4 regions of the [Bacillus] caldolyticus genome follow, and region 1 is predicted to be linked to each of the others. Evidence: predicted binding sites of a transcription regulator. Region 1 holds the regulator's gene; each other region holds the start of a gene.
What was found. The regulator Rex, encoded in region 1, represses fermentation and respiration genes when NADH is low (regulators of the CRP and FNR family bind a similar motif). The targets are predictions, from matches to a motif close to TTGTGAAATATTTCACAA.
Positions count from the first base shown of each region.

Region 1 (3,209 bases):
CGTGATTCGCGCGGGAAGGGACCAGAACATCAATCCCATGACGGTGATCATATCGTGAAAATGGAAACAAAAAAACAAGAGGCCGGCCTCAAAACCCTGTTTTGCGGCTTTTGAGACAGCCCCTTCGTTTGGCCCGGCCTTGCTCGCTTTCCTCTCAATGTTTTTCGTCCCGCCTCACTCATTGCCTTCCTGCTCGACTGCTCGCTGCGCTTTCCGATAGCCGATGCGCGCCACCCAAATGCTTCCTTCATACAAAATGGTGAGCGGAATCATGACGATCACTTGCGACAACACATCCGGCGGCGTAATGACCGCCGCTAAAATAAGCAGCGCTAAATACGCATACTTGCGGATGCGAACAAGAAGCTGCGGCGTAATAAGCCCTAAGCGGGTAAAAAACAGCACAACAATCGGAAGCTGAAATACGATGCCAAACGGCAGCACGAGCTGAAGCAAAAACTGAAAATATTCATTAATGCCGATCATTTGTTGAACCCCTAGTTGGTCAGCCAGCTGGCTCATAAATCGAACGACAAACGGAAACAAGACGAAATAAGCGAAGCTGACGCCTGCTAAAAAAAGAACGATCGACGCCGGGATATAGCTTAACGTCACTTTCCGCTCTTTTTCATACAGACCGGGGCTGACAAACGCCCAAATTTGATACAACAGCACCGGAGTCGACAGCACAGCTGCGATGACAAAGGCAAACTGAAAATACACTTTAATCGGATCGGTGAGGCGGAAGGCGTTCATGGTCAAATGCTTCGCCTCGGCCGTTCGCTGCAAATACAAAATGACATCATCGACAAAAAAGAAACTAACGACAAGCGCCGCAGCAAAAAAGATGAGCACGATGATGAGCCGTTTTCGCAGTTCACCCAGATGCTCATACACCGACATTTCTTTGTCATTCATTGTTTCTCCATCCTGCCTTGTCATCGGTCGGTTTTCGTTTCTTCGTCATCAGCGAGCCCTTTTGTGGCGTCTTTAAACTCGCGAAGCGACTGGCCGAACGACCGCCCTAATTCCGGCAGCTTTTTCGTGCCAAACAGCAACAAAATTGCAGCAACGAGCAACAAATATTTCATGTGTTGTTCTCTCCTTTTACGATGGCGATGGATAGTTTTTCAAAAAATAGACGAGCGACTGCAGCTCAATGGCTAAATCGATATGATGGACGCGAATATGGTTCGGCACGTTCAACCGCGCCGGAGTAAAGTTTAAAATGCCTTTAATTCCTTGGGCGACAAGGCGGTCGGTCAGCGCTTGAGCCGCGGCGGCCGGCACGGTTAAAATGGCGACCGGGATGTTTTCGTGAAGCCGCTCCTCCAACTCATCGAGATGATAGACCGGCACCCCGCCGACTGTCGTTCCTACTTTCCGCTCATCGACATCAAACGCCATCACGATTTTCGTATTGTTGTTTTTCGAAAAATTATAGTTTAAAAAGGCGGTGCCTAAATTGCCGACGCCAAACAAGGCGACTTCGGTCACCTCATCCTCTTCAAGCGTCCGGCGGAAAAACGACAACAAATAATTGACATTATACCCGTATCCCTTTTTACCAAGCGCACCAAAATAGGAGAAATCGCGGCGGATCGTCGCCGGATCGACTTTCACCGCCTCGCTCAACTCGGCAGAGGAGACGCGTTGCTTGCCGGAAGCGTGCAAGTTTTTCAAAAACCGATAGTAAAGCGGCAGCCGTTTGGCGGTTGCCTGCGGAATTTTCGGTTGTTCGTTGCTCATGATCTCATCCCCTAGCTAATCGGTTTTCCGTCGGTAATGGCCAGACTTCCCGCCCGTTTTTTCGACCAAATACGTCGGACCGATGACCATTCCTTTATCAAGCGCCTTGCACATATCGTACACTGTCAACGCACAGACCGAAGCGGCCGTCAGCGCTTCCATTTCCACTCCTGTGCTCCCTTTCGTTTTCACCGTTGCCGTGATGACGAGCTTATGCGCTTCTCCATCGTTTTCCCAAGCAAAAGCAATGTCCACACCCTTTAACATAAGCGGGTGACACATTGGAATAAGGTCAGCTGTCTTCTTCGCCGCCATCACCCCCGCCACTTGAGCGACGGCGAGCACATCCCCTTTCTCGATCGCATTGCTCGTCATTTTTTCGTAAATTTCCCGGCTGACAGTCACGCTCGTTTGCGCCACAGCCACTCGCACAGTATCTTCTTTGTGCGTAATATCAACCATTTTCGCGCGCCCTTGTTCATTGAAATGAGTGAACGATGACAATACAATCTCCTCCATTTATACACTATACACGATTTTTCATCATTCGTCTTTGACCGTTTTCGCGACTTACGTTAAACTATTCGCGAGGTGACGGACATGATCATTTTGCAAGTGCACGGGCTCACGAAATATTTCGGCGCTGACCTTATTTTATCGAATATAAAACTAGAAATACAGTCCCGCGACCGAATTGCCCTTGTCGGCCGCAACGGAGCAGGAAAATCGACATTGTTGAAAATCATCGCCGGTGAACTCTCTTTCGACAGCGGCAAAATCATCAAACCAAACCATATCAAAATCGGCTATTTGGCGCAAAACAGCGGGCTCGACTCGCCGCGTTCCATTTGGGACGAAATGCTTGAGGTATTCACCCCGCTTCTAGGACTCGAAAAACAGCTCGCCGAACTCAGCATGCAACTCGGCGACCCAGACGTACTCGCCGATCCAGCTCGCTATGAAAAAACGCTGAAAACGTATGACGAGCTGCAAGAACAATACAAAGAACAAGGCGGCTACCAATACGAAGCCGATATCCGCTCCGTTTTGCACGGGCTGCAGTTTTCCTCATATGATTATAAAACAACGCCGATCTCGTCGTTAAGCGGCGGACAGCGGACGCGTCTTGCCCTTGGGAAATTGCTGTTGTCCAAGCCGGATTTATTGATTTTGGACGAGCCGACGAACCATTTGGATCTTGAGACGCTCGCTTGGCTGGAGCAGTACTTGCAAGCCTATCCCGGTGCCGTCCTGGTTGTTTCCCACGACCGCTACTTTTTAGACAAAATCGTCACTGACGTATACGAACTGTCGAATGCCACGCTCAAACACTATGCCGGCAACTACAGCCGCTATTTGGAGTTGCGGGCCGAGCAATACGAACAAGAGTTAAGACGGTACGAGAAACAGCAAGAAGAAATCGCCCGACTCCAAGACTTCATCCAGCGCAACATCGCCCG
Region 1 covers NZ_CP025074.1:1,754,968-1,758,176, forward strand. Annotated here, with positions in the region: gene tatC (twin-arginine translocase subunit TatC) at 175-918, opposite strand; gene tatA (twin-arginine translocase TatA/TatE family subunit) at 939-1,091, opposite strand; gene CWI35_RS09085 (redox-sensing transcriptional repressor Rex) at 1,108-1,749, opposite strand; gene moaC (cyclic pyranopterin monophosphate synthase MoaC) at 1,765-2,253, opposite strand; gene CWI35_RS09095 (ABC-F family ATP-binding cassette domain-containing protein) at 2,350-3,209, shown strand, end outside.

Region 2 (3,209 bases), 1.5 Mb from region 1:
ATTCAGCAGCGATCGGGGCAAACACCGCTTCGATCTCTTCTTTTCGCTCGGCGATGTTTGGACAGTCGAACTCCAAGCGGAGAAAAAACGTCCCTCCCTCAGGATCGGTCGAATATTGGCTCGATTCAACGATATTCGCCCCTTGTTCGTACAGAAACGACGTCACTGCCGCGACGATGCCCGGGCGATCTGGGCAGGAGATAAGGATTCGAGCGCGCTGCTCGTAACCTTGCAAAAATGATTGCCAGCGATGTTGGCGAAATGTCGTCATGCGTTGTCTCTCCCTTTTCTTGCTTTTCTTGCAATTCATCATACAAAAAATTCATGAACTTGCCAACAGGGAAGATAACAAAAGAGGGTGTCCCAAAAGGATCGGGACACCCTTTCTTATTACCGTATATAGGTTTGAAACAATCATTAAGAAACAATATGTTGTGTTTTGTTAAGAAAAATGACCCTTTTGGGTCATCCCCCTGGCAAGCGAAAAACCTCTCTCAGTCTTTCGTCAAATCGCCGGCCGGGCCGAAAAATTCGTAATGGATGTGCTCCTCTGGCACACTCCATTGTTTTAGGGCACGATAGACGGTTTTCATAAACGGCATCGGGCCGCAGAAATAAAAGTCTGCGTCTTTCGTCGGGATCACGGATTGCATCCATGCGAGGTCGATCCGCCCTTCTTTGCCAAAATGTGGATGGCGGCGATCCTCGTCGGATGGCGACTCGTAACAAATACGGTAAGAAAATGACGGGCGTTCCGCCAACATCCGAAGCTCCTTATCAAACGCGTGCACGCGGCCATTCAAAGCAGCATGCAAAAACGCCGCTGGGCGGGTCGGTTGGCGGATGGCCAACGTATGCGCCATGCTCAAAAGCGGAGTGATGCCGACGCCGCCGCTGATGAACACAACCGGCGTCGTTTTGGACAAATCAAGCGTAAAATCGCCGGCTGGAGCGCTAAGCTCGAGCACGTCGCCCTCTTGGACATGATCATGCAAATAGTTGGAAACAATGCCGGCCGGCTTGTCCGCTGTAGCTGCTTCCCGTTTGACGCTGATGCGGTAATACCCTTTTCCAGGTGCATCCGATAAGCTGTATTGGCGAATATGCGTATACGTCTCGCCCGGAATCGACAGTTTGACGCTCACGTATTGACCCGGCAAATAATCACTGATGGCCTTGCCGTCTTCCGGCTCCAAATAAAACGAAGTAATGACGCCGCTTTCTTTCACCTTTTTCACGACGACAAATCGGCGAAAGTCACGCCAGCCTCCGTGTTTGGCCGCTGCCTCATCGTAGAGCTCTTTTTCCACTTGAATGAAAACGGACGCAATGGCTTCATATGCTTCCGCCCAAGCCGTGATCACTTCGTCGGTGGCGGCGTCGCCGAGCACGTCTTTGATCGCCAGCAACAAATGCTTTCCGACGATCGGGTATTGTTCTGGTTTGATTCCTAAGCTGCGGTGTTTATGGCCGATTTGCCGCACAACCGGCAAAATAGCATCAAGCTGGTCGATATAGCGCGCTGCCGCATACACGGCTGCGGCCAAGGCGCGTTGCTGCCGCCCTTGCTTTTGGTTGGCGTGGTTGAAAATATGGAGCAGTTCCGGATGATTGGAAAACATGAGTTCATAAAACCGCTTCGTAATTTGTTCGCCATGTGTTTCCAAGACAGGCACCGTTGATTTCACAATTTCAATCGTTTTTGGATGCAATTTCGTTGTCGTTGTCATGATTTCATCCCCTTGTAAAACATGTATTTTTAATACATCTTTTATTCAACCATGATCACTGCGAAAAAACAATATTTCAAATACATCTTTAATAAATTGTTCACAATTCTCCGTTCGAATCAGGTGTGGTACAATGGGATCAAGAATGTCGCTTAAAGGTTGTGAATCACGATGCAGTTGACGAACTATACGGAATACGCCTTGCGCGTCCTCTTGTTTTTAGGCGCGCTTGATGAAGAAGAAAAAACAAACATCAAAGACATTGCCGCTGCCTTTTCCATTTCAGAGCATCATTTAAGCAAAATCGTCTATGAGCTTGGCAAACTCGGCTACATTGAAACGATCCGTGGGCGCAACGGTGGAATCCGCCTTGCGAAACGCCCCGCGGAGATTGTCATCGGCGCGGTTGTTCGCGAAACGGAGGAAAACTTGTCGCTTGTCGAGTGTTTTGCCGCCCACGGCAATGAGTGCGTCTTAACGCCGGTATGTCGGCTTCGCTTCGCACTTCACGAGGCGTTAGAGGCGTTTTTGCGTGTGCTGGATGCGTATACGCTCGCCGATTTGCTTGAAGACCGAGCGTCGCTTCGTTCTTTATTGAAAGAGCGGCGCGGTTGAGAAAACTTTCTGGCTATAAGCTGGAGAGTTTTTTGGCGTTTGGCAGGCACACGATCACTAAGCATCGCTCTACGGAAGGAAGACGCGGGATGATGCGAAACCGATGGCGGCCTTTGCGCGGGATGTGGCGGCAAGAACGATCATCAGTTGGAAAAACGAAACCAGTCGTCAAACATGGGCGGCGGGATGAATACGTCCGGCACCGGCCGATCACATCCCCTTTGTTTGCCACAAGACGAAGAATATATTAAGATTAGAAAGGTGTGAAAACATCTGCATGACTAAAGGAGGTCACAATGAAACACGAAGGAAGCGCTTTGCCACCTTACTTGCATATGGACAATGGAGAGCTTTGGCTCACCGAAGATGATCGCGACAACTTAAAAATCAGCTATCGAATCAAAGAGGTGATTTTTGCCGAGCCGTCCGAGTACCAGCATGTGATGATTTTGGATTCGTACGATTTTGGCCGCATGCTCGTACTCGATGGCGTCGTGCAAACGACCTCGATTGACGGCCATATTTATAACGAAATGATTTCGCACGTGCCGCTGCAGTTTCATCCGGAAGCGAAGCGGGTGCTCATCATCGGCGGCGGCGACTGCGGCGCAGCTCGTGAGACGGCGAAATACGCTCATCTTGAAGCCATCGATATGGTGGAAATCGACGAAAAAGTCGTCCGGGCGTGCAAAGAGCATTTGCCAGCCGTCTCCGGCAACTTATCGGATCCGCGCGTGCGGTTTGTTTATGATGATGGCGTCGTGTTTGTGCAAGAGAAAGAAAACGTCTACGACGTCATTATGATCGACTCGTCTGACCCAGTCGGCCCGGCGGAAGCCTTGTTTTCACCGGAGTTTTACGCCA
Region 2 covers NZ_CP025074.1:298,946-302,154, reverse strand. Annotated here, with positions in the region: gene purU (formyltetrahydrofolate deformylase) at 1-271, opposite strand, end outside; gene hmpA (NO-inducible flavohemoprotein) at 495-1,730, opposite strand; gene nsrR (nitric oxide-sensing transcriptional repressor NsrR) at 1,902-2,345, shown strand; gene speE (polyamine aminopropyltransferase) at 2,642-3,209, shown strand, end outside.
Region 2: a site for Rex is predicted at 1,819-1,836, ahead of nsrR (nitric oxide-sensing transcriptional repressor NsrR). Genes of this name have one in related genera too.

Region 3 (3,209 bases), 540 kb from region 1:
GCGCCTGCTCCTCCCCCGTATGTTTTGAACACACATCCAACATCCGCCGCATGCGCCCGGGCAACCGTCTCACGAACGCCGTAGCGCCGTCATTTTAAGCGGCCGTTTTTCACCGCCCTCTTACCGTTGGCTTCGCTCTTTTGTCCGCAGCGCCTTTGGAATGTAAACACAATACGGCTCGCTTTCCAAATAGTCGCCCGTTACAGCGTAAGCGCGTGAACGAGAGCCGCCGCACACATATCGGAACTCGCAGACGCCGCATTTTCCTTTATATTTGTCCGGATTGCGCAAGTCTTGGAAAATCGGCGAGTGTCGGTAAATGTCCGCCAGCGGCGTTTCCCGGACGTTCCCGGCTTTGACCGGCAGCAGCCCGCTCGGATAGACGTCGCCAATATGGGAAATAAAGACGAAACCGTTGCCGTCGTTTACTCCTTTCGGCGCGCGGCCGAGCCCGTCGACTTGTCCGGTCAACCCTTGGTTCAACACATCTTCGTAACGGATGCCGCCTTTTGTCGCTTTTCCTTCGCGCATTTTCGCCTGCAGCACAACGCGGCGGTAATGCTGGCCGGCTGTCGTTTTAATGTCAAACGGAACGCGCTTGCTCGTTTCATACAACCAGCGGAACACCCGCTCATGCTCGATGGGGGAAATCATGTCCTCCTCCTTCCCCCTGCCTGTCGGCACAAGGAAAAAGACGCTCCAAAGGACGCATTTCAGCTTCTCAACCAATTCCGCCATTTCATCAAGCACATGAACGTTGTATCGCGAAATGACGGTGTTGATTTGCACGGGAATGTCGAGCTCATGCAAGTATTGAATCGCACGGATCGTCAAATCAAACGAGCCGCTCACGCCGCGGAAATGGTCGTGAATCTCGGCGTTCGGCCCGTCAAGGCTGAACGCCCAGCGCGACAGACCGACCTCTTTTGCTTTGCGGATCGCCTCTTTCGTCACGTTCGGCGTCGCGCTTGGCGTCATTGACACGCGCAGCCCTTTATCGATCGCATATTTCGCTAAATCGTACACATCCGGACGCATGAGCGGATCGCCGCCCGTAAAGACGAGCATCGGCTGATCCATCTCGTAAATCTCATCGATCAGTTTTTTCCCTTCCTCAAACGTCAACTCGCGCGGATCGCGATGGTATTGCGCTTCAGCGCGGCAATGAAGGCACTTGAGTTGGCACGCCCGTGTCAACTCCCAAATGACGATAAACGGGTTTTTATTGAAATCGTGCATCCAATTCCCTCCTTGGCCTCCATTGTACCGCAACATTCAGGCGCGTTATGTGATATCGATCACATCCACAGCAAAGCCACAACAGAGGGCGATCGTACCATGGGCGAAGATGACAGCCATCTGAACAGGCGGTATAATATATTGACCCGCCATACGCCCAAAAAGTAAAGGAGTGGATGAAAATGAATAAAGTCTTTCGTTTGCGCGTAGAAGATCTAGAACAGGAAAAAGAGAAGGCGGTCAAACAAGCCGAAAAACAAAAAGCCATCGAAATCGCGAAAAACTTGCTTGACGTTCTGCCTATTCACGAAGTCGCGAAACGAACGGGGCTGACCGTCGCCGAAGTAGCGGACCTGGCGAAGGAAATGGACCAAAATCAACCCCCAGTCCAATGACGCAAAAGAGCCGAGGCCGTACGGTTCTTTTTTTTCGCACTGTTGCCGTTTCATAAAATTCAAGGTCATCATCAAAAGGTGCACTTGACCTTTTATTGACAGTTATTGTACAGGCGAAATCATTTTTCACTTGCGTATCATGAGCGTCTTCCTGCATCAAGTGCATTTTATGGTGAAAAGCCGGGAAAAAGAACCATTTCGTGGTCAAGGATGGCTCTTCTGATTGAAAAAAAGTATATGCTGTGTCTCCTTCGGCCACAATTCCCCCTTCACCGGTACTCTCCCTCCGTATTGACATTGCGCCATACGGTTTCATCCGCGGCAAGCTGTTGGGCGTCAACATAGCGGACGCGGGCGCCGTCAATAAGCGAGATCATCCGCCGTTCGCCGGCGTCAAGCAGCTCGGCGATCACGGAACGAAGCCGACGATGGTATAGAGCGACCAATGGCTCTGGGCGGCCGCCATGGAGTGGAACGATGGCGTCAAACGTCGGATCGATATAGGAAGCAAGCCGCTCCGCCACTTCCCGCCGCATGTACGGCATGTCGCACGGCAGGACGAACACCCAGTCGGCTCGGCTCTGTTCCATGACGGTGTAAAGGCCGGCAAGCGGCCCACAGCCGCGGCAGCGCTCCACATCGAGCAGCACCGGGATGTCCGTTTGCCGGCGGAATTCATCGATAAGCGACGGGTGGCTGACGATGTACAATTCATCGGCGACGGATCGCAGCGCCGCGACGGACCAAGTGAAAAACGGAGCTCCTTCGTGCAACGCAAACGCCTTCGGCCGCCCAAACCGGCGCGACTGGCCGCCGGCGAGCACCGCTCCGGCAATCGTTTGTTTCATCATGCTTCCCCTTTCCGGACATCCATCGTTTGTTTTTACCGTACCATACCAACCGGCGAAAAAAAAAGATTTCCGCCTGCAGACGGAAATCCCAATGGAGCGGATGATTTATTTTTTGCCGATGGCCACCCGCCATACGTCCGGCCCTTCCTCTAAGTACTCCCATGTAAACTGATCCGGACGCTCCATCATGAATTGGTATTGCAGCGGACGCGGGTCATGGTCATTCGTCAGCTCCATCACTTCCCCCGGCTTCAAACTGTCAAACAGCCGAAAAATTGCCGGATGGCGGTCGCGCGGCGGATAGTCCGGGGCGTGGATTTTGGCGGCAAATTGGTTCATAACATTGGCCTCCTTTGTAGTATAATGAATTATATACTTTATCATAACCGCTTGAACCTTGGGGGGTAGTGACGAGCGTCACAGCCCGAAGGTGAACATGTTCAATCCCCATGAAAGGAGAAATGGCGGTTGGAAGAGCTTGTTGGCTTTTGCGCGCAATGCGGCAAGCCGATCCATTGTCTGCATGGGTTTTTAAACGGCGTCGTCAGCCGAGAAACAGAGACGTTGTACTGCTTTCCATGCTATGACAAGCAAAAGGAAACCGAACACACCACGCCGGACAAATGCCACAAGTGATTGAAAACGTTCACAAATGAAAGGGGGGCTGACCCAAAAATCCACTAACAAGTGGACTTTTGGAGCCAGCTCTTTCTTTTTTAAATCG
Region 3 covers NZ_CP025074.1:1,211,492-1,214,700, forward strand. Annotated here, with positions in the region: gene CWI35_RS06355 (TIGR04053 family radical SAM/SPASM domain-containing protein) at 121-1,239, opposite strand; partial or broken gene CWI35_RS06360 (transcriptional regulator) at 1,377-1,634, shown strand; gene CWI35_RS06365 (molybdenum cofactor guanylyltransferase) at 1,904-2,485, opposite strand; gene CWI35_RS06370 (DUF2249 domain-containing protein) at 2,591-2,824, opposite strand; gene CWI35_RS18245 (hypothetical protein) at 2,954-3,121, shown strand.
Region 3: a site for Rex is predicted at 1,287-1,304, ahead of CWI35_RS06355 (TIGR04053 family radical SAM/SPASM domain-containing protein). Genes of this name have one in related genera too.

Region 4 (3,209 bases), 540 kb from region 1:
GGAGAGAACGCCATGGCGAACCATTGGATGAAAGACCGCTTAAAAGCTGTTCCGTTGTTTCGTGAACTGTCCGATTACGAGCTTGATTCGCTGGTTGCCATTTCCCACGTGCGCGTTTACAAGCCGCGGACGTTTGTCTTTATGCAAGGCGACCCGCTCGAGCGAGTCTATTTCATTCATTCCGGCACGGTAAAAATTTATAAAACGGACTTCAGCGGGAAAGAACAAATCGTTTCGATTTTGCAGACGGGAGAAATGTTTCCGCATGCCGGCTTTTTCTTAAAAGGCACCTATCCGGCCCACGCCGAAGTGGTCGAGGAAGCGACATTGATCGCGATCCCGATCCACGATTTCGAACAAGTGCTGATGGCGAGCCCTGAACTTTGCATAAAACTGTTTCGCGTCATGGGCGAAAAAATCGTTGATTTGCAAAACCGGCTCGAAGCGCAAGTGCTCCATAATACGTACGAACAAATCGTGTTGCTTTTGTTGCGGCTGACGCGCACGAACGCCGTCAAACAAGGGAAGTGGCACCGCCTCACCGCCCATGTGACAAACCGCGAGCTGGCCAACATGATCGGCACCGCCCGGGAAACGGTGAGCCGCACGTTGAGCCAACTGAAACGGAAAGGGCTGGTTGACGTCGACGAACACGGCTTTTATTTGATTGACCGCGAAGGGCTCGAACAAGAAATCTTTTTCTAACTCCTTTTTCCCCATCGTCCGGCACCGGTCGGGATGCGCAATGGAGCTGATGGGGTTTCCTTTCAAACATTTCGGCAAGCCCATCTTTCTGGAACATGCTATTCCGCCCTTTCAAACGAAAACGAAACCTTTTTTCCAAAGTGGAATATGTCATGTTTCGGCCGAAAGATGTGAGCTATATCACAACATTCCACAGTGAAAATGATTATCATGATAGTCAAAAAGGAGGGAAAGCGCATGGGTGTGACGATTGAACTCGATGTACGCGAAGATTTGCGGCAAAAGCGGGAACCGTTTGAAAAAATTATGAACGCCATCAAGCCGCTGCAGCCGGGCGATACGTTCATTTTACACGCCCCGTTCAAGCCGCTGCCGTTGTTTCCGATTATGAAAGCGAAAGGATTTACGTACGAGGCCGAACAAATCGAGAAAAAACATTGGAGAGTAACGTTTGTCAAACAGGGGGGATGACCGATGATCCTCGATAACCGCGGACTCGAGCCGCCGCAGCCAATGATGCGGACGCTCGCTGCCCTCGCTAAGCTGAATCCTGGGGAGACGCTGACGATCATTAACGATCGCCGCCCGATGTTTTTGTACGAGCAGCTTGACGAGCTTGGCTACCGGCACGAGACGGTCGCACGCGAAGACGGCAGTTTTGAAATCCGCATTACGAAAGGATGAGCAACGTGTTTCCTACTCGCACGGGGACGGAAACAGACGTCCGTCTTCCGTTCTCGTTTATCATGTTCGCCGTGTTGGCGTTCGCCGCGTCGCAGCTTATGTTGCTTGGAGCGATTCCCTCACTTAGCAGCGGCGCGTTCCGGCTGCCGTTCGTGTGGGCGGCGGCCCACCTGGCGTTGCTTGGCTTTGCATTGATGACGGCCATGGGGGCGATGTACCAGCTCGTTCCGGTCGCCTTTTTGACGCCGATTTGGAGCGAGCGGCTCGGTTTTTGGCAGTTTGCGATCACCGCTCTCGGCATCGTCGCCTTTGCCGCCAGTTTAGCGTTTACGCCAAACCAGGCGTTTCTCCCTGGCTTGCTTCTGCTGTTCGGCATCGTGCTGTTTGTCTGGCAAATGGCGATGACATTAAAACAACAAAAAAACAAAACGATCATGACGCTGTTTGTCGCGACTTCCTTGTTGTTTTTGCTGCTGACGGGCGCCGCCGGAGGGCTGCTTGCCTTTCACTTTTTCGCCGCCACAGGCGCCAACAGTCATGAAACGGTGTTCGGCTTGCATGTGCTGTTCGGGCTGTGCGGCTGGTTCACACTGCTCATCATAGGCTTTTCGTACAAAATGGCGCCGATGTTCTCGCTCGCCCACGGCTTTTCGCTGCGGCCGGCGCGTTACGTCTATGCGCTGTACATCAGCGGGATTGCTGTGGCGTTCGCCAGCTTATTCTTGCGAAGCCACGCATGGCTTGCAGCCGGTGCAGCCTTGCTCATGAGCGGATTCGTTGTTTTCGCCTGGCATATCCGCGCCATTTTGCAAAAGCGGATGAAAAAAACGCTTGACCGCCCGTTCCGCTTTTCGCTTTCGGCCATCGTCATCGGCCTTGTGCTGCACGTTGCGGCCTTTGTCGCCATCGTCGTCGGCAGCGGACGGCTGCTTGGCATCATTGTTTATTTATTCATTGTCGGCTGGATTCTCTTCAGCATCGTCGGCTATTTGTTCAAAATCGTGCCGTTTTTATGGTGGACGCATCGCTACAGTGAAAAAGTCGGTCAACAAAACGTGCCGACGTTAAAGCAAATGATGAATGAGCGAGCCGTCACCGTCCAATGCCGCCTATGGCTCATCGCCCTCGCGCTGGCGGCCGTTGCGCTTGCTGTCGCGAGCGTGCCGCTGTTCGCCATCACTCAAGTGCTGTTGGCTGGATTAAGCGTTGCCTTTGCCGGAACGATTTTAACGGTCTTCCGAAAATAAGCGAATGAGGAGGAAAAGAACGATGGATGTCCGCGAACTTGCCATTCAACAGCTGAAAACGGTCCTTGATCCGGAGCTCGGCATTAACGTCGTCGATTTAGGGTTGATTTATGACTTAAAAATCGAAGATGGGCATATCAATGTCCTGATGACGCTCACGACCCCCGGCTGCCCGCTTCACGACTCGATCGCCGGCGGCGTCAAACGGGCGCTTGAGCACATTGACGGCATCCGTGACGTGCGCGTCCAAGTGACATGGAACCCGCCATGGACGCCGGAGCGAATGAGCGAAGACGCGCTCCGGCAGCTTGGGCATTTCACAACCATGCCATCAAAGGAACGATGACAAAAAAGGCGAAGGCGATGTATCCGACATATCGAATCCACCGGGGAAATCCTCGCCAATCGAGGGCTTCCCGCTTCATCGCCCCTCCCGCGGCGATCCGATCCAACTCTTCGACCGGCGAAAACACCCGGTCATCCATCCGTTATTTGAATAAAAAATGTGCTCAAACGAAAAATCCGCCTTTTTTGTTTTTAAAAGGCGGATTCCCTCTTGTGAAGCACGCTTTA
Region 4 covers NZ_CP025074.1:1,218,571-1,221,779, forward strand. Annotated here, with positions in the region: gene CWI35_RS06395 (Crp/Fnr family transcriptional regulator) at 13-705, shown strand; gene CWI35_RS06400 (DUF2249 domain-containing protein) at 943-1,176, shown strand; gene CWI35_RS06405 (DUF2249 domain-containing protein) at 1,180-1,389, shown strand; gene CWI35_RS06410 (membrane protein) at 1,386-2,636, shown strand; gene CWI35_RS06415 (metal-sulfur cluster assembly factor) at 2,659-2,982, shown strand.
Region 4: a site for Rex is predicted at 874-891, ahead of CWI35_RS06400 (DUF2249 domain-containing protein). Genes of this name have one in related genera too.